Regions from separate parts of the Pseudoalteromonas sp. GW168-MNA-CIBAN-0100 genome, predicted to be linked through region 1. Evidence: riboswitches for the same ligand, from Rfam matches in the RefSeq annotation. Region 1 holds a riboswitch; the other holds the start of a gene.
The links. Region 1 has a riboswitch for cobalamin ahead of AAEY62_RS07970 (ABC transporter ATP-binding protein). Riboswitches for the same ligand answer to the same signal wherever they lie in the genome.
Positions count from the first base shown of each region.

Region 2: another riboswitch for cobalamin. It lies ahead of AAEY62_RS05970 (TonB-dependent receptor domain-containing protein); the one in region 1 lies ahead of AAEY62_RS07970 (ABC transporter ATP-binding protein).

Region 1 is NZ_JBEOOL010000010.1:21,750-32,331, forward strand. Features, by position in the region: gene AAEY62_RS07960 (cobyric acid synthase) at 1-374, opposite strand, end outside; gene AAEY62_RS07965 (FecCD family ABC transporter permease) at 379-1,383, opposite strand; gene AAEY62_RS07970 (ABC transporter ATP-binding protein) at 1,385-2,197, opposite strand; cobalamin riboswitch at 2,486-2,635, opposite strand; gene AAEY62_RS07975 (porin) at 2,670-3,602, opposite strand; gene AAEY62_RS07980 (LysR family transcriptional regulator) at 3,769-4,641, opposite strand; gene AAEY62_RS07985 (MaoP family protein) at 4,733-5,107, shown strand; gene AAEY62_RS07990 (response regulator) at 5,194-6,429, shown strand; gene rarD (EamA family transporter RarD) at 6,447-7,364, opposite strand; gene AAEY62_RS08000 (thioesterase family protein) at 7,416-7,871, opposite strand; gene recQ (DNA helicase RecQ) at 8,257-10,080, shown strand; gene AAEY62_RS08010 (DUF3630 family protein) at 10,088-10,372, shown strand; gene AAEY62_RS08015 (BamA/TamA family outer membrane protein) at 10,544-10,582, shown strand, end outside.
Region 2 is NZ_JBEOOL010000007.1:82,577-93,158, forward strand. Features, by position in the region: gene thiI (tRNA uracil 4-sulfurtransferase ThiI) at 1-549, shown strand, start outside; gene AAEY62_RS05950 (ketopantoate reductase family protein) at 590-1,492, opposite strand; gene AAEY62_RS05955 (VanZ family protein) at 1,485-1,838, opposite strand; gene AAEY62_RS05960 (YajQ family cyclic di-GMP-binding protein) at 1,991-2,473, shown strand; gene AAEY62_RS05965 (transporter substrate-binding domain-containing protein) at 2,675-3,460, shown strand; cobalamin riboswitch at 3,524-3,707, shown strand; gene AAEY62_RS05970 (TonB-dependent receptor domain-containing protein) at 3,745-5,571, shown strand; gene msrA (peptide-methionine (S)-S-oxide reductase MsrA) at 5,675-6,211, opposite strand; gene AAEY62_RS05980 (efflux RND transporter permease subunit) at 6,297-9,395, opposite strand; gene AAEY62_RS05985 (efflux RND transporter periplasmic adaptor subunit) at 9,399-10,451, opposite strand.

The sequences.
Region 1 (10,582 bases):
AAGCGTTTAGCTAAGCGGTTATGTGAGGTAATTACTGCATCCATCGCCACTTTTTTATAGTCGTGATATTTGCCCGCTTCCATATTGCTAATGGCTTTTCCGTGAATAATCACTTGTGCGCCCGTATCGCTATTAGGTTTAAGTAAAATAGGATTAAAGTCTATTTCGGGCTCTACTTTAGCCGCTATTGCTTGCAAAGCTTGCGCACGACCAATTTCGCCGCCATCTTTTGTTACTGCGCTATTAAGTGCCATATTTTGTGGTTTAAAAGGCGCAACCTTTACCCCTCGCTTAGCAAATACCCTGCAAAGGGCTGCAACTAGGGTACTTTTACCTGCGTCGGAAGTAGTGCCTTGCACCATTAAGGTTTTCATGGAATTACACCCTTCGCTTTCTAAAAAACAATAAACTTAAAAAGAACACGCTACCAATAGCAGCAGTAATAACGCCTACGGGTAACTCTTGGTTTTTTAGCAAGGAGCGCGAAAGTACATCAACCCACACCATAAATGTACCGCCCACTAAGCTGGTTACTAGCAATCCCGCGATGGTGCCTTGGGAGATAAAAAAGCGCACAATGTGCGGTACCATTAATCCTACAAACCCAATACCACCACACATAGCCACCAGCACAGCGGTAATTAATGAGCTCAAAACTAGCATAAGTATTCTAAAGCGCTGGACCCTAACACCTAATGTAATTGCGCTTTCATCGCCAAGTAACATGGCATTGAGCTGCCTTCTATAGCTCAGCATTACAAACGTACACAATGTAATTACCAATAAAGGTAACCAAAGCGTAGCCCACTGCGCACGAGCAAAGCTGCCCAGTGTCCAAAATAAAATAGCGGCTACCGCCTGAGGGTCGCTCCAATAAAGCAACAAGCTGGTAAACGCACTAAATAAAAACGACAGAGCAACACCAGCTAATAGCATTGATTCTACCTGTGCACTTTGCTGCCTACCTGCAATAAGTATTAATAAACTCATAGCGAGTAAGCTGCCCAGCAGTGCTGCTGCCGATAGCATAAAGCCTGCGCTAATGCCTGCTAGCGCCATAAGTAACACCACGCCAAATGAGGCACCCGACGATATACCAAATAAGTAAGGATCGGCTAAAGGGTTGCGCGTTACCGTTTGTAAAATAAGCCCCGCAATTGCTAAGCCGGAGCCTGCTAAAAAGGCGAGTAATGTGCGTGGCATTCTTAGCTCGTAAATAATACGCGTATTAAAAGACGCATCATTTGAGAGTAAAAAACTATTAAGTACGTCTTGAAGTGAGGTTTCTGCTGCACCAAAACTAAGTGCTGCAAATAAGCTAAATAAAGCAGCTGCAGCACTTATAAATAGCGCAAGTGAGTGGCGAGTATTAACTGCGCTCATATTATTTGTAACCATAAAAGTAAGTGATATGAGGGATGCTATTTCCCGACTTCGATATTTGCGGGTGATTATTTACTTGGGCGCAGACACCAAAAACCTCGCCTAGCATGTTTTCGGTTAATACCTCACTTGGCGTGCCTGTATGTGTAATTTCACCATTTTTAATAACCACTAGTTCATCGCACATTGCAGAGGCTAAGTTTAAATCATGAAACGATGCAAATACCGTTACACCCAACGATTTAGCAAGCTCCATAACCTGTATTTGGTATCTAACATCTAAATGGCTAGTTGGCTCGTCCATTATTAACAGTTGAGGTTGCTGGACTATGGCGCGGGCTATCAAGGCACGTTGCTTTTCACCGCCCGAAAGTGACTCAAAGCTTTGCTCACTATGATCTACCAACCCGACTGTATTGATTGCTTGAATGATTTTTTGTTTATCAATGTTAGTTATTGAGCTAAATAGCGATTTATGAGGCGTTAGCCCAAGCGCAATAACATCAAATACGCTTAAGTTAAATTGCGACGGGGTTTCTTGTAAAACAACCGCTACTTTTTTTGCGTACTCATCGCTTTTTAGCTGCCAAATGTCGGTGTTGTTAAACTCTACAATGCCATCACTAGGTTTATTAAAACGATATAGACAACGCAATAAACTCGATTTACCTGCGCCATTAGGTCCAATTAAACCAACAAATTTACCTGTAGTTATTTTAAGGTTTATTTTTTTGAGGATCGTTTTATTGCCAATACCCCACGATACGTTTTTAACGTTTAGTAATGGTATATTTAATGGCGTTTGAGTGTGCAATAGTCAGTCCTAGATAGGGTTAAACTCACCAAAAATGCGATAAAAATACTAATGCACTACAAGAAAAAATGAGTAAACCCGCTCGTTAAAAGAATTCATACCAATTACATTAAATTAGTGATTTATTATAGCGACAAATAAATAGCTTAATAACAAGGCGGAAATTATGACATATAGTTGTTATCACTAATTGCTCCCTGCATTGCTCTGCATCCATGCAGTCGTATATCAATAATTTTTAACTAAGTTAGTAAGTTATTTAATTCGCTAGAAAGATCATGTTTTTAATAAAATTGGTATTATACCATTTGTATCTGACTTACAGCTCAGCTGCTTACAGTTGCGGGAACAGTCGAGGACTCGCACCTCATTCCAAATGAAGCTCTATTATGGGCGGCTAAGTAAATAATTTAAAGCAAAAAAAACCGCACTCAAAAGAGCGCGGTTAAAAAGGGAGTGTTTTAACTAATCGTTAAAACTTGTATTCCATACCTAAGCCTACGTAGTCTTGGTCAACGTTGTTGTCCATATCGAAGCTTGAATAAAAACCAAATACTTTAATATTTTTATTTAATTTGTGATCAAGACCAACTGAAATTGCTGACTTATCGTCGCTGTCGTCAAAGTCCATATCTTGGTATTGCACTTTAAATGTGTTGTTACCCATGCTGTAAGCAGCATTTAGCAAGTAACCATCCGCTTCTGCGCTGCCATCTACTGCTTCTTGTGTTTGGTACATTGCGCCCAATTTAAAGTTTTCAACTTTACCTTGGATTGATGCACGCACTACATCATAGCCATTTACTTCGCTATCGGCTGCAATAGAGGCGTATACCGCGCTCTTTTTAAGTGCCACGTCACCGTATGTCACCGCCATTGAATAGCCGTTATCAGCGTCTACATCGTCTTCAGCTACAAAAGTAGCAAGTACTTTAAAGCCTTCGTATGAGTTTGATGAATAACTAACTGTATTTCCTAAGCGGTTTTCACCTTTAAATACATTTTTAATGTCGCCTTCAAGATCGTTAAATAAATCTAACTTACCTTGAGATTGTTTAAGCGCAGTATCGTTACGACCAATAACCACTTGGCCAAACGCACCTTTTAAACCAACGTATTGGTTACGCGCAGAAATATTGTCGTCGTTATCGCCTTTTGAATCAGCATCAGACACATCCACTTGAAACTCAAACTTATATACCGCTTCTAAACTATCATTTATTTTTTCAGAACCTTTAACACCAAGACGAGATGCATTACTTTTTATCTCAGTAAAAGACCCTTCGCCATCATCAGATGATTGCACTGTTACATTCGCCTTACCGTAAATGTCTACATCAGCAAGTGCATTAAAAGATAAACCACTTAATAGTGCTAAGCATAAGCTCGATTTTACAAATTTCATGTTATTTCCTTGGATAATCACAAAAGACTAATTTTTAAAACTGCTGCATTTTGTCACCGCTAAATGACAGTAATATTACAATGGAAATATTAATGTCTTTTTTTATTAATAAAAATGCATTAAATGTGAAATCAAAATAACATGAAAGCTTAATAAACGGCCGAACTTACTTACCTTGCTTTAATGACAAGCTTGGCGTCATTTGCGAAAGTAAATTAACTAAGGTTTCTATTAGCTCTTTTTGCTCGTTGTCTCTGTGATACGCAATAAATACGTCTCTTGAGGTGTTTTCTACCCCTTTAACATGAAACAACTCACCTTTTTCTAAATGCCCTTCTACCAATACTTGAGGTATAAACGCACTGCCGCCACATTGCAGTATTAAATCAAGTGCAATACGTCCTGTGCTAGTTCTAAAATAAGGAGGGGTTTTTCCAGTAAACTGGCGTGCATGCCAAAGTGAGAAAGTAGTTCCCCAATCAACATATACATACTGATTATCAAAAAAGTTTTCGTTCGTTGCAGTGTCGTATCCGCTTACTGGAATGATTGGCAACTCACAGATTCGCTCTACTACTAACTCGTCTACTTTTGGTGGATCAAACAATATTGCCAAATCAAGCGTGCGTTCTAATAACAGCCGAGTGCTTTCTTGTTGTGCTTTAACTTCTGCGACTAATGACACGCCCGGCATCGCCGATACAATATTTGTTATACCAAACTGTAAAAAAGCATCCCAAATATTAGGCGTTCCTGCTAAGCTAATTTGCTTATGCATATTGTCGGCAAGTGCAACATCGACTTTGGCCCGCTGCATGCCCGTAATAATCATTTGTGCATGGGGTAATAAACGCTCGCCAGGTGCTGTAAGTTGAATGTTATTACGCTGGCGAATAAACAAATTAACACCAAGTCCTTGCTCTAATTGGCGAATTCTAAAGCTCACTGCAGACTGCGTAATATAAAGGTTTTCGGCCGCTTTACCAAAGTGACGCGTACGCACTACCTCAACGAATGTTTTTAATAAATCGATATCCAATTTTTTATCCTCACGATAAAAATAATTTGTTTAATAAATTGCCAAACTTGCATCATACTCCAGCTAATTACTAAGGTATGAGGATAAAGCTATGAGCAATAACATTTCATTACTACGCCAAGCATTTGTTAGCCAACGTCAATTTTATGATGATCAAAACTTTCCACGAGGCTTTAGCCGCAGCGGAAACTTCACCTTATTAGAAGCCAGCATACTTGAACAACACGGAGTTGTTTTAAAAGGCTTATACAGTAAAACAATTGAGCCGCAAAACGAACACCAAGAACAGTTTGTAGCAGTCGTAACTGGCTCACAAGAACCTACCAACCCAATCGAACGAGCTTGGGTAAAATACTTAAAACTAACGACTTGCAAAACTAAGTTTCATACTTTATTTGGCCGCTCAAAAATGTCAGGGCCGGCACCGATTAGCCAAGAGTATTATTCAGAAGCGGATAATCTGTAAGTACTTAAGTTATTTGCTTTTTTGCGTTTTAACAGTTACAACTTGTATAAGCAAATATTTTTGCAAAATATAAACAGGGTTGTTCCGTGACGCGAAAAATACTAATAGTTGAAGATACACCTGCAATGGCGCGAGTGCAAAAGCACATCGCGCTTAAGGCTGGTTATGAAGTTGATATAGCTGAGTCATTAGCGCAAACAAAAGAGCTTATAAGTAAAAATAGCTATTTTTGCGCTGTAGTTGACTTCATATTACCTGATGCCCCATCTGGTGAAGCTGTACCTTGTACTATTAATGCAGACATTCCAACTATTGTAATGACGGGCAATATTGATAAAAAAACTCGCGACACTGTAGAAAAATACCCAATCATCGATTACATCATTAAAGAAAACAAACAAGCATACCAATACCTCGAAAAACAATTGCATCGCTTACCCCGCAACGAAAATGTAAAAGTACTGGTTGTTGATGACTCTAAATCGACTCGCCGATACATTTGCAGCCTATTAGTTCGTCACAAATATCAAATTATTGAAGCACAAGACGGAAAAGAAGCATTAAAAATGCTCGAAAATTCACCCGACATTTCAGTCATCATTACTGATAACGAAATGCCAAACATGAATGGTGATGAGTTATGTAGCGAAATTCGCCGCTTATATAGCAACGACGAAAAAGCCATTATTGGTATTTCGGGCTCTGACTATGTAGGGCTTTCTAGTTTATTTTTAAAAAATGGCGCAAACGATTATTTACATAAACCTTTTAATAGCGAAGAGTTTTACTGCAGGCTTAGTCAAAACGTCGATATGTTAGAACTTATAGCCACTATAAGGCGACAAGCCAACACGGATTATTTAACCAATTTACCAAATCGTCGTTACTTTTTTGAAGAAGCTGAAAAATCATTAAAGCAAATAAAACATACTAAAGGTGATGGTGCTTTAGCTATGCTTGATATTGATCACTTTAAATCAATTAACGATACATACGGGCACGATGTTGGCGACGAAGTATTAAAAGGACTCTCTATTTGCTTTAGTAAATATTTTAAAAAGTATTTAGTAGCCCGCTTAGGTGGTGAAGAGTTTGCCGTTTACTTTGCAAATGCGGATAAACAAGAAGCACTAAAAAGACTTGAAGGTTTTAGGTACTTTATAGAAATGAATAGCCAGGAGTTTAGTAAAGCTAAAATAAAATTCACCATTTCTATTGGTTTTGCAAACGGGCCTGTTTATCAAATTGATGAATTATTAAAACAGGCCGACTTAAAGCTTTACGACGCTAAAGAATCTGGTCGTAATAAAGTAGTTAGCTAGCAGCTCTATTAGCTTAATTATACTTCTGCGGCTGTAATAGCCGCTTTTTTACGTTTGCGCGATTGATGGTAAGAGTCCCAACTAAAAATAGCCAGTGCACTCCAAATACATGCAAATGTTACTACACGCTCTGCATCAAACACTTCACCATAAAACACCACAGCTAGTATAAACATTAGGCTTGGCCCAATATACTGAAAAAAGCCTAATGTAGTGTATTGCAAACGCTTAGCGGCGCCAGTAAAACACAGCAGTGGTAATGTAGTTACAATACCTGCACTAATCAGTAATGCATTAGTATGCCAATCGTTAGCTGGCAGGCTTGATGTTGCAGAAGGTGCCATTAACCACCAATAAATGAGTGCAACAGGCAGTAATATAAGTGCTTCAAGCAAAATGCCTGGCAAGGCTTCAACGGGTAGTTTTTTACGTAACAAACCATAAAGCGCAAACGATATAGCTAATGAAAATGCCACTACCGGAAACGAGCCAAAACTAATTAGCTGCAGCACAACACCGGTAAAGGCAAGTGCCACTGCTACACCTTGAAACTTACGCAGGCGTTCACCTAAAAAGAGCATACCCAGTAATACATTTAAAAGAGGGTTTATGTAATAGCCCAAACTCGCATCAAGCATATGGTTATTATTTATAGCCCATATAAATAAACCCCAGTTAAACCCTAGTAATGTTGAGGTAATAACAAGCATAAGCAAAAGCTTAGGCTGAACAATAATGCGTTTAACTTTATCCCAATACTTTAAAACACTTACTACTAGCACTAAAAATACAACCGACCAAACAACCCGATGCATTAAAATTTCAAAGGCAGAAACATGCTGAATTAACTTAAAATATATTGGCGCAAGGCCCCACATAAAAAAAGCAAGACAAGCAAAAATAGCACCTTTACGCTGCTCAGTATCAATCGACATAATAAACACTTAGTGATTTAAAAGGCCGCTAGTTTACTTCCCATACACGTTTTATCCAACTAAATACGTGCCTGTCCCAAAAGCAATTTGAACAGACTGCTCGTTATGTAATTCCATTCGACAAACACACACTTTATTACCTGAGCGAATAAGTGTGGCACTCGCTGTAAAGCTCTCTCCTTTACCAGGGCGCAAATAATCGGTGCGCAAGTCGATAGTCCCAAGCGTGGCTAATTTTGTTTGCACACTTCCTATATCTAAATCGGTGAGCTTATCAATCACGCTTGCTGCAGCGAGCATACCGCCTACATTATCAAGTACGGCTGAAATAACACCACCGTGCAGTATTTTTTGCGCAGGGTTACCAATGAGTACATCCTGCCACGGAAACGTAATTTTGGCCTGTTCAGGGCTCAACGACTCAACCGATATTTGTAAAAACTGGTTAAACGGCATGCCATTTACAAATAATGCGCCCACTTGTTCAATTAACATTTCTTTATTCATTATTATTCTCTATGTTTAAACTGGTACGATGAGTAAAGCATAACTTAAGCAAAACTACGAGGCTCTAGTTAAATCATTTACTTAGCAACCTAACTTTAAGAAAGCAGATCTATCTTAATAAGCGGTTTCAACACTACCAGAGTTTAATTTACTTACAATAGAGTTGAAGTTAATACCAATTAGCTTAATTAAGTGATCTATCTGGAGGTAAGAAAATAGTGTCTATAACAAGGCAAAAAACTCGTTATTTAGTTGTTCTATATCAGAAATTTTCAACGCAGCTAGCGTCAGATTTGATCCCTCAAATTGATTAAGTAGTATTGCGGATTGGTATAAGTAACTCAGCTAAAGACATCTCACTAAAAAACCACTAAAATACCCGCCAATGAATACATCAACACCACCTTCTAGCACCCTTGTGCGTAAACCCGAAACTGTCCTCAAACAAGTGTTTGGCTACAGTGAATTTCGCGACGGCCAAAAAACAGTTATTGATGCTGCTATTAACGGCCAAGACTCGCTTGTATTGCTCCCTACTGGCGGCGGAAAATCGGTTTGCTATCAAATACCCGCTTTAGTACTCGAAGGCGTAACTATTGTTATATCTCCGCTCATATCGCTAATGCAAGATCAGGTAAGTCAACTTCAAGCACTTGGGGTTAAAGCCGCTTACGTAAATAACAGCTTAGCGCGAGAAGAGCAGCAATTGGTGTATCAACAGCTTCATCAGGGGCAAATTAAGCTTTTATATGTGGCACCTGAAAAAGTATTACAACGCGAATTTTTAGAGCGTTTATCGCATTTAAATGTAAGCTTATTTGCCATTGACGAAGCGCATTGTGTGTCGCATTGGGGTCACGATTTTAGGCCTCATTACTTTCGCTTAAACGAATTAAAGCAACGTTTTGCACATGTACCCATGATGGCGCTCACTGCAACTGCCGATAAAGCCACCCGTTTTGATATAGTTGAGCAACTAAAATTACAACAGCCTTATATTCATACTGGCAGCTTTGATCGCCCCAATATTCGCTACACCATAGAAGAAAAATTTAAACCTATGGTGCAACTACTTCGCTACTTAAAAGAACAAAAAAGCCAAAGTGGTATTATTTATTGCACCAGCCGTAAACGTGTAGACGATATAGCTGAAAAAATAGCTGATGCAGGTATTAACGCCGCTGCCTACCATGCAGGTATGAGTAATGAGCAACGACAATTTGTACAAACTGGTTTTGCCCGTGACGATATACAAATAGTGGTCGCAACCGTTGCTTTTGGTATGGGTATAAACAAGCCTAACGTGCGTTTTGTACTGCATTACGATATTCCAAAAAGTATAGAGTCGTACTATCAAGAAACAGGCCGAGCTGGGCGAGATGGACTTGCCGCAGAAGCCATAATGTATTTTGACCCAGCTGATATAGGTCGCGTAAGGCGCTTTTTTGAAGACATAGACGACGAGCAACGCCGCCGTGTAGAAGAACAACGCTTTAACGCAATGGCAAGCTTTGCAGAAGCACAAACGTGTCGCCGCCAAATATTGCTTAACTATTTTAGTGAGTATCAGCGCGAACCTTGTGGTAACTGCGATATTTGTCTAAATCCACCTAAAAGCTTTGACGGTACATTAGTTGCCCAACAAGCGCTTTCTTGTGTGTATAGAGCTGACCAGCGCTTTGGTCTTGGGTACATTGTTGAATTACTACGTGGTGCAAATACTAGCCGCATACGCGATAACAATCATCATGAGCTAAGCACTTACGGCATAGGTAAAGATAAAAGCAGTGAATTTTGGCTTAGTATTTTACGCCAGCTTATTCATCAAGGCTTACTTAGCCAAGATATAACGCAAGGTGCGTCACTTAGGTTAACCGAAGCCGCGCGTGCAATTTTAAAAAGTGAGTACGCACTGCAATTAGCCGAGCCACGCCTGCAAGCCAAACACGTTTATCAAGATAAGTTAGCGCAATTCAATTACGACAAAAAACTGTTTGCTCGCCTGCGCGCACTACGTAAAGAACTTGCTGATGCCGATGATGTACCACCTTATGTGGTATTTAATGATAAAACGCTAGCCGAAATGGCGCAGCTTATGCCAACAAACGACAGTGAATTTTTAAAAGTGTCGGGTGTCGGTTTTACTAAATTAAATAAGTACGGCGGCGAATTTTTAACGGCAATTCGCAATTACCTAGCTACAAATTAAGAACCTTATGACCCAAATAGAATATGACCACGCCCATAAATACATTTTAATTACGCCAGTCGAGCCTCCACACGATGAAGACTTTGAGCTGTGGAGTACACTCTTTTTACACTCAGATGATGTAACACTCAATGAGTATTCTGCAGGCGCCGATCGCCATCAAGTCCGCTTTACCTATAATCAGCAGACCTTTAATTTAAACTATGAGCATTATAGCCAAAGTATTTGGATTAATGCCGAAGGCCATGAAGCTGAGCACTTATTAGCCGCTTTAGCATTTTATTTAAGTTAGCTTTTAATACCCCGCGCACAGGCGGTTCTAAACCAAGTTGGTTATTAACATAAGTGAATATGAGTAACAATTAATTAGTTTCAAAATCCATACCTTTTACTTACATTATAATAACAATGATGTAAGCTGATATTACGATAGTCATTTGCTACGTAGCAGTAAAGAGGTTTAATGGTGAACAAGAAATGGATAGCACAATGTTGTATTAGC
Region 2 (10,582 bases), on a different contig from region 1:
TTAAGCGTGATTGACCGTGTTACTGAAACGCTTATTTTACGCCCGCTTATTCAACACGATAAGCAAGAAATTATTAATATTGCTCGCCAAATTGGTACGGCTGAAATGGCAGAAACAATGCCTGAATACTGTGGTGTTATTTCTAAAAAGCCAACGGTTAAAGCCAAAATAGACGTTATTCTTGGTGAAGAAGAAAAGTTCGACTTTGATGTACTTGATACCGTTGTAAACAACGCACGTATAATGGACGTGCGTGATATTGACGTAGAAGCCAAACAAGAACTTAAAGAAGCTGAATCGGTTGCTGATTTGCCTGTAGGCTCTGTGGTAGTTGATATTCGCTCACCAGAAGAAGAAGAAGCTGCACCGCTTGCAATCGATGGTGTTGAAGTGGTTCATTTACCGTTCTTCCGTCTGGCGACTAAGTTTGGTGATTTACCAAAAGACACCGACTACTATTTATATTGTGATCGAGGCGTAATGAGCCAACTACAGGCACTTATGCTGCACGAACAAGGCTTTGAAACGGTAAAAGTTTACCGCCCATAAGGTTTGTCGTCTTAAAGTTAAGAATTTATATAAGCGTGGTTTATACCACGCTTTTTTTTGCCTGAATTTTGACAAACAACTCATCATTGTAAGGTGTAGGAATACCGTGAAGTTTACCTTGTTGGCTAATATAGCCACATATAGCTGATATTTCAGTTTCTCTGCAATGCGCTACGTCTTGCTGCATTGAAGAGTAATTGTCAGACGTTAATTCCATTATTTTATAAGCGGTATTAAGTGCTTTAATCAATGGGATATTAAGCCCTTGTACGTTTGCTATATTGCATGCTTCAGTGAGTGCATTAAAAATTATAGCGTTGTACTTAGGTGCGCGTAACTCACCATTTTTTACATTACTTAAAGCGCTTAATGGGTTAATGGCAATATTTACGAGTAGTTTTTCAAAACGAAGCTGCTGAATGTTATTAGTAAACTTTAGGCTGGGTATTACTTTAAAAATATCAGCTATTGGCGCGCTATTTTGAAAAGCTAATTCATTACAAGCACCAATAACACTTTGTCCCTCACCAGTGTGCTGCACAATGTATTGGTTTGATTTAAAGCCCGCTATGCTTGTCGTTAAAAAGTAGAGTGCTTGGTGAGTGCTTAGCTGGCTATTTACCTCATCAACATTACCCATTCCGTTATGCGAAAGTACAACAGAGCAATGATTTGGTAAAAACGGCTTTATTTGCGTAAATGCATCAAGTACTTGAAAGGCTTTAACGGTAAATAAAACAACATCAAATTCAGCCGCTTTATTTAGCTGATTTAATGAAATAAATTGTGCGTCAATTTTTTTAGATGCACCCTTTCCTCGACTATAAAAGCGGGTATTTGTTGGGCTTTTGCGAGTTAAAACACTGACATTATGCGACGCACTTAGAAAATGACTAAGTAACAAGCCAATAGCACCATCGCCGACAATTAAAATATTAGCCATATGGGTTCTTTTTTCGAGGTGTAAAAATTACTCTAAGTAAAAAGTAGCTTGCGGCACCTGCAAAATCAGCAAAAAAATCACCGAGTGATGCTTGCCTATATGGAAGTGCGTCTTGCATTATTTCTATAGAGGCGCCATAACCTGCCAATAAAAGTATTTGCGCATATAAAGGAAGCTTAAACGCTTTATCCATTATTATGGCTAGTATAAAAAAAATCCCAAAATGGGCCACTTTATCAACATGAGGAAATAAATTTACAACGCCACCTTTTATTTCTTTGGCAAATAAAAAGGTAAAAGCTACTATGCTGATTAAAAAAATTGCTTGATAAACACGCCTTGTCACGACAAATCCTAAAATCGCTTAAAAAAGAGGCGCAAGTATATCAAACTAATTTAATATCGCACCTGAACAAGATGCAGAAAAATGTAAAGATTTATAATTTTAGCGTTATAATTACCACATAAAATTAAGATTAAATAGTTAGGAGCAAACCAATGCCTTCATTTGATATTGTATCTGAAGTAGAAATGAACGAAGCTAAAAACGCAGTTGATAATGCAAATCGTGAGCTAGAGACTCGCTTTGACTTTAGAGGCGTTGATGCATCTATTGAGCTAAATGACAAAACAATTAAGCTTAAAGCTGAAGCAGACTCTCAGGTTATGCAATTATTTGATATTTTAGCTAACAAAATATCTAAGCGTGGTATGGATGTATCAAGCTTAGAGCTTCAAGATATTACCCGTGCAGGTAAAAATGTATTTCGTAACGTTGGCTTAAAGCAGGGTATCGAAAAGGACATGGCTAAAAAAGTAGTTAAAGCCATTAAAGACTCTAAAGTTAAAGTTCAAGCTGCTATCCAAGGCGAAGAAGTACGTGTAACGGGTAAAAAACGTGACGATCTTCAAGAGGCTATGCAAGTAGTGCGCAGTGCTGAGTTAGGTCAGCCTTTTCAGTTTAAAAATTTCCGCGATTAATTAATAAATAGTTTTAAATTAAGCATGCTTTAATCTGTTTATACTTACAGACAGATTGAAGCTACTTACTCTTTTTAAATATCTCACTATTATCCCTCTTTGCTGCCTAGATACTCCCGTATGTATTAATCTTCTTTTTGATATTTAAGCTATTATATTTAATCACATGCAATTAAGTACTTCACACTAGAAGGTATTAAAATGAAACGTCATCAATTATTTTTGTTATTTGTTTTGCTTACATTTACCAAACCAAGCTTATCAAAAACAGTTGATATTGATGTACTGGTTGAAGATGGCTACTTTCCCATTATTATTAATGCGCAAAAAAAGCAGGGTTTTGCTCCTGAGTTTATTAAGATTTTAAACGGCGCACAGCAGGAGTTTAATTTCGTACTTAAGTCTCTACCTGTAAAAAGGCTTGCTTTGTCAGTTGAAAAAAATAATTTTGATGTTTTATTTTTAATGGCACTGCAATGGATACCACAATCAGCGCAAGAGAATATTAAAAAAACCGAATTTTATACCATTACCAAAAATGAGCTTTATACGCTTAAAGAAAATACAAATGAGCAAGCTTACTTTGACGACATTACGTCATTAACAAAGGTTGGGGTATTGGGGTACTCGTATCAATTTGCTGGATTTAATACAGATGCCGAATTTTTAAGTGAGGAACATCAGGTAAGTTTAACCATTGATGAATTCAATGTGGTTAAAATGCTGCTATTAAAGCGCGCGGAAGTAGGTGTTTTAAATAATATTGCTTACCAATATTTTAAAAATAAAAATACTTTTAATATGGATTTACTCTATAAAAGTAACGTACCAGATGCCGTTTATAAAACGCACTTTTTAGTTAACTCTAAATCAAATAAGATCACTAGTAATAAAATGGATGAAATACTAAGCTTACCTACTGCACAAATACAACTTCAGAAGCTACTTGATAAATATGGCGTTTCTTCAAACTATACTAGCCCCTAACTGCATTTTAAAGGTTTTTAGCTGTATAGACGTCCATTGACATTTGTAAACAAAATACTCACAATAGCGACATATTTTCAAGGTGCTTGCTAGCCACTTCATGTAATGATTTTTTTAGCAGGATAATCGGGAAGTTGGTGCGTTTTCATGATGACTACAAGCCCAACACTGCCCCCGCAACGGTAAAGTATTGCATATTTTGATGTGCTTACTGAGTCCGGAGACCGGCCTTGATGCAATCTTACTTACTTAAATCTTTGCGGTGGGCAAAGGTAGGGGACATCATGTTAAACAAAACAACTTTAGGCGTTGCTATTTCTGCTGCGCTTTCATTTTCTGTGTCTGGCGCAGAGCAATCAATTGAAAAAATAACCGTTACAGCTAATAAATTTGAGCAATCAATCAATGACGTTTTAGCAAGTGTAAATGTTATTGAGCGTGCAGAAATAGAAGCAAGCAACGTACGCGATTTACCAACCTTATTAAGCACGCGAGTTGGTTTTCAGGTTAATCCAAACGGTGGTTTTGGCCAAAATACAGGTGTGTCACTTCGTGGTACTGGCTCTGGCGATACGCTAATTTTGATTGACGGTGTACGTACAGGCTCAGCAACACTTGGTCAAAAAGCATTAAATAATGTCCCTTTAAATAGTATTGAACGCATTGAAATTATTAAGGGCTCTCGCGCGGCTGTTTATGGCTCTGATGCACTCGCTGGTGTTATTAATATTATTACGCGTGAGTCGGATAACTTATCCCTAAGCGCTACATTTGGTTCTGACTCTTATCAAAATTATCAAGTTGCAGGCTCTGTAAAATCAGATGATATAACAACAGCATTTAACGCAGGCTTTGAAAAAACAGATAACTTTGATGCACTGCAAGGCGTAGCACCAGATGAAGATGGCTATGAAAATAAAAACCTTGGTTTTAAAATAAACTACACCGATGCACATTACGGCGACTTTAAGTTTTTAGGCCAATACAGTGAAGGCTATGCAGATTACGACAGTCGCTTTAGCCCAGCCGACAGTACGATTGAACGAGATGATTTTAAAAACTATCAGCTTTCTGCAGGTTGGAGTAAAAACTACACTAACCAAACGCACAGTATTGATTTAGCGCTAGCAACGGATGATTCAGACAATACATATGTTGATTTTTCAGTTGGACCAACAACAAGTACTTTTATAACTAAACGCACACAAATTGATTATAACGGCCAATACCTATTATCTGATGAGCTTAACATTAGTGGTGGTATCAATTGGTACAACGATGATGTATCTCATAGTTCGCAACTATTTGTTGAAGACAGCCGAGATGTACTTGCTGTGTTTGTAGGTGCTTACTACGATGCAGATAAAGTATTAGCTAATTTAACTGTTCGCCAAGATGACGACGAGCAATTTGGCGACGAAACAACGTATACCGCAGCTGCAGGTTATCATTTATCTGAAGATGCAACATTTCGTATAAACCAAAGTACTGGCTTTAAAGCCCCTACATTTAACGATTTATATTTCCCACTTTATGGTAACCCTGATTTACAGCCTGAAAAATCAGTAAACCGTGAGTTAGGTTTGAGTGTGGACTTTGATATTGCGCAAGTTGATGTTGCAATTTTTAGAAACGATATAGAAGATAAAATTGATTACGATGCAAACTTTGCATTAGCTAATATCGATGAAGCACGTTATGAAGGGGTTGAATTTAGCTTATCTCAGCAGTTTTTTGGTTTTGATAGCAACCTTAACTTTACTTATTTAAGTGCAGAAGACGAAGAAACGGGCGCAGAGTTACGTAATGTTGCTAAACGTACTTTTAACTGGGAACTTGCAAAACAGTTTGGTGCTTTTGATGCAAGCTTAGACATGCAATACCGTAGCGACCGACAAGGTGCTGTGACGCGTTTAGGGTCATACACGCTTTGGAACTTAGCGGGTAATTATCAAGTAAATGAGCATATTGAAGTTTCGCTTCGTGTAGAAAACTTATTTGATAAAGAGTATAACGCTGTTGATTCAAATACTGATTTTACAACGGGTCAAGTGTATTACTACAACACGCCAGAGCGTCGCTTTTTTGCAGGCGCAAGCTACCAGTTTTAACGGTATCTATTAATATTAAAAAGCCCGACTTATATCGGGCTTTTTAATGTGTAGCTAAGTTTAACTAATCAATTTAACTAATCAATTTAACTACTCAAATTAGCTAGTCAGCTAAGAACTCTTTAAATACGGTTTCAAACTTATGTAATTTAGGTGCTATTAAAATACTACAGTAGCCCTGCTGTGGGTTTTCGTTATAGTAATCTTGATGATAATGCTCTGCTGGATAATACGTAGTGGCAGGGCTGACTTCTGTCACAATTGGCTCACTCACATGGCTTTGCAGTTGAGCTATCATTTCATTGGTTTGCTTTAGTTGAGCTTCATCGTGATAGTAAACAACGCTTCTATACTGTGTGCCTATATCGTTACCTTGGCGATTCAATTGTGTTGCATCATGCAAAGTGAAAAACATTGCTAGCAGTGTTTCAAAGCTAACTACAGTGGTATCAAATTCAATTTTAACAACCTCAGCGTGCCCGGTTGTGCCAGAGCATACAGAATTATAGGTTGGGGTGTCGGTTTCGCCACCGGTATAGCCAGAACTCACATCTAATACGCCATTTACACGTCTAAATGCTGCATCTATACACCAAAAACAGCCGCCACCAAATGTTGCTACTTGCGTTGTTGAGCTCATAAGTATTCCTAAAATGTATATGGAGTTTAAAGGCGAGCATAAATTGTATGCGCCGCAACAACAAGGTTACGGCGCAATAAAGAGATTAGATCTCTTCGAAAGGCTTTTCAGCAGCTTGTTTATTCAGCTTTTGTTGTAAAAACTCAGGTGATTGTGTATTTTTCGATAGAGCATAATACGCAGCAGGTACAACAAAAAGAGTCAGCAGAGTAGATACAATAACCCCTGTAAACACAACTACACCAATTACCATACGGCTTTCGGCACCGGGGCCTGAAGCAAAAACCAAGGGAACAGAGCTCATAACGGTTGTAAGTGAGGTCATTATTATTGGGCGAAGGCGCTGGGTAGCTGCCTGTAGTATTGCTTCACTAAACTCAACGCCTTTATCGCGTAATTGGTTAGTAAATTCCACAATCAAAATACCATTTTTAGCACTTAAGCCTATGAGCATAACAATACCTATTTGGCTGTAAATATTTAAGGTCAGTCCTGTAGCCCAAAGCCCAAACATAGCGCCCATTAAACCAAGCGGTACGGTAAGCATAATTACAAATGGGTGCATAAAGCTTTCAAACTGCGCAGCAAGCACTAAAAAGGTAACGGTGAGTGCAAGTATAAATACGTAGGTCATCGCTGATGCGCCTTCGTAATAAAGCTGCGACTCACCTTTGTAATCTACTGCGCCATCTATATCGTTTTCTTGCGCGGCTACTTCGTTTAAAAAGTTAAGCGCTTGCTCAAGGGTATAACCGTCGGCTAAGTTGGCGCTTAATGTAATTGCGCGCATACGGTTGTAGCGGTTTAAGCGCGATGCTGTTGCTTCTTCTTTTAAGCTGATAAGGCTATCAAGTGGAACTAGTTCACCGCTTCGTGATTTAAGGTATATATTTGAAATATCAGTAGGATTGGTAAAATCTTCTTTTGTCCCTTTTAAAATCACATCGTATTCTTCACCGCGGTCAATAAAGGTCGTAACACGGCGCTGGCCAAGCATTGTTTCTAGTGTACGGCCTACATCAGATACCGAAACGCCTAAATCGGCAGCTTTGTTTTTATCTATGCTAACTAAAAACTGTGGGAAGGTTTCTTTGTAATCATGATCGATTCTTACTAAACCAGGGTTTTGCTCAGCACGCTTTATTATACGGTCACGCCAATCGGCCAGTTGAGCGTAATCATTACCTTGCAGTACAAACTCAATTGGGCGAGATGAGCCACCACCACCAATACCACGGCGCATAATGGCAAATGCACGAACATCGGTAACTTCTTGCATTTTACCGCTTATTTCGTCCATTACTTCCCAGGTTGAGCGTTTGCGTTTATCCCAATCGGCCATACCCACAATCGCAACACCGCCGCTGCCACCCCAGCCAGGCACTCGAACAAGTACGCGACTTAGCTCACCGGCTTGCGAGTAAGGCATTAAGCGCTCTTCAATTTTAGCCATATTAGCGGCGTTATTTTCGTAACTTGCGCCCTCAGGGCCGCTCATCATAATAAAGAACGTGCCACGATCTTCTTTTGGCGTTAGCTCAGAAGGAACTTGTAAAAACAACGAGTAACTAACAAAGCCAGCTAATAATAAGCTCACCATTAAACCCCATTTACGGGTTATGTTGGTGGAGAGTGAATTACGGTAACTTACTTCAATTTTAGTAAACTGGCGGTCCATCCATTGGCTAAATTTATTTGGTTTGTCTGATACTTTAAGTACTTTAGAGCACAAGGCTGGTGCGAGAGTCAGTGCTGTAACACTTGAGAAAAATACGGCAGCACTTACCGCCATAGCAAACTCAGTAAATAATGCACCTATACGGCCATCCATAAATACTAATGGCACAAACACCGATATTAGTACAAGAGTGGTTGCTACTATAGCAAAACCTACTTCACGCGCGCCTCTAAATGCAGCTAGTAACGGCGGCTCACCCAGTTCAATACGGCGGTGAATGTTTTCAAGCATTACAATGGCATCATCTACTACTAAACCAATGGCCAGTACTAAGGCAAGTAAAGTGAGTAAGTTAATTGAGTAGCCCATTGCCAATAAAAACATAAAGCTACCAACAAGTGCGACCGGTACGGTGACCGCAGGGATAAGCGTTGCTCGTATATTGCCTAAAAACAAAAATATAACGAGTACGACTAAACCCATAGAGATGGCAAGTGTGCTGTAAACTTCATTAATAGACTCTTTAATAAATACAGACGAATCGTAGCTGTCTTGAATTGTAGTGCCTTGAGGTAGGTTGCGTTTGATTTTTTCAAGTTCACTGCGTGCGTTATCTACTACGGTAAGTGTGTTTGCTTTAGCTTGTTTTACAATACCTAAGCCAATCATATTACGCCCGTTACCACGAAATAAGCTTTCGTCATCGGCAGCTTCTAAACGTACATCGGCAACTTCACCTAAACGTACTAAGTAACCTTCATCACCACGTTTAATTACCAGGTTTTTAAAATCGCGCTGATCTTTATAACTACGGGCAGTACGCACGGTAAAGTCACGATCTATAGATTCTATTTCGCCAGCCGGTAACTCAACGTTTTCTGTACGAAGTGTGTTTTCTATATCGCTTGAGGTAATACCCCGTGCGGCCATTGCTTGGCGGTTAAGCCAAATTTTCATGGCGTATTGGCGCTCACCACCAATACGTACGTTAGATACACCATCTACTACGGCTAAGCGGTCAACAATAAAACGCTGCGCGTAATCAGAGAGCTGTAACGAGTCCATTGTTTCGCTGTTTAATACAAACCAGGCGATTGGGCTTTCATCACTATTTGATTTAGATACTTCTGGCGGGCGTACCTGATCAGGCAAACTATCAAGTGCACGTGCTACACGTTCGCGTACATCGTTAGATGCTGCATCTATGTCGCGGTTAATATCAAACTCAATGGTAATGTTTGAGCGCCCATTACGGCTCGAAGAGTTAATACTTTTGATGCCTTCAATACCTGAAATTCGATTTTCTATTATTTGCGTTATTTTGGTTTCTATAATTTCGGCAGAAGCACCTGTGTATTCAGTGCTGATATTTACAATCGGCGTTTCAATATCCGGGTATTCACGAAGTGGCAGCATAGTAAACGCAACCAGTCCAAAAGTAAGAAGCAGTAAATTAATTACAATGGCAAAAACGGGGCGCTTGACGCTAGTATCTGTAATTTTCACGTATTACCCCTTTACGCTTACTTTACTTCCAGAGCGAATTTTTATTAGCCCCTCAGTAACAATTTGCTCGCCATCAGTTAGGCCTTCGTCGATAGCAACCCAGCCATTATTTCTGCTAGCAACATGCACTTCAATTTTATTAGCTATCCCATCTTGAATTTGAAAAACAAAGTGTTTGTCTTGCAAAGGTATAACCGCTTTTTCTGGCACCATTAAAGCTTGGTTGCTGCTTAGCTCAAGTGCTGTATTTAGTAACATACCAGGGCGAAGTAATCCTGATTTATTGGCAAAACTTGCTGTTACTTCAACACTGCGAGTAACCGAATCAATACGCGAGCTAATATGCGTTACCTTGCCGTTAAATGTTTGTCCTGGGTAGGCATCGTTTTGCGTAAGCACTTTCATGCCCATATTTAATTGTGCTAAATATTTTTCAGGTACTTTAAAGTCAACTTTAATAATACTAATATCATCAAGTGTTGTGATTATTGTTGTATTACTTACGTAAGCACCTATTGATATTTCACGCTTACCTAACAGGCCTGAAAAGGGCGCACTAATAGTCATTTCGTTTAATTTAGTTTTAGCGCTTTCTAGTTGGGCCTCTGTTGCATCAACACGAGATAACTGCTCTTCAAGTAACGACTTTGCCGTTGATTGCGAGCGTGAAAGTTCGGTTAGGCGATCTAATTGACGTTGTTCTTCACGTAAGTTAATGCCAAGCTCTTTAACGGCAAGCTGTTCTTGTTGGCTCTGTAACTGTACTAACTTTTGTCCTTTACTGACTAAGTCGCCGTCTTTAAAATATATATCTGTGACATAATCGTTTTGCGCACTTTTTATATAGATTGCTTGGTTTGCACGCGCGCTACCGATCGCTTCTATCATCACTGCGTTTTCCTGAGAAGTAACAGTATGAGCTGTTACTTGAGTAGACATTTGTGATAAATCGGCCTGTTCGCCGTGGCTAGCGGGTAGATATAAATAAACGCTAAATATTAGAAGTAACGTAATAATAAATGGAAAAAGTGCTTTACCTGATTGTCTTGAGTACATTGATTTCATACCTGAAAATGAATTGTAAGTATTGTACGAAATAAGACCGGGAAAAGACGGTTATGTGTCTCATAAATTTGTGCGTTAAGCGTAAAAGTAAATAAGATTTATTCATTGTTCCTATTTTGTTG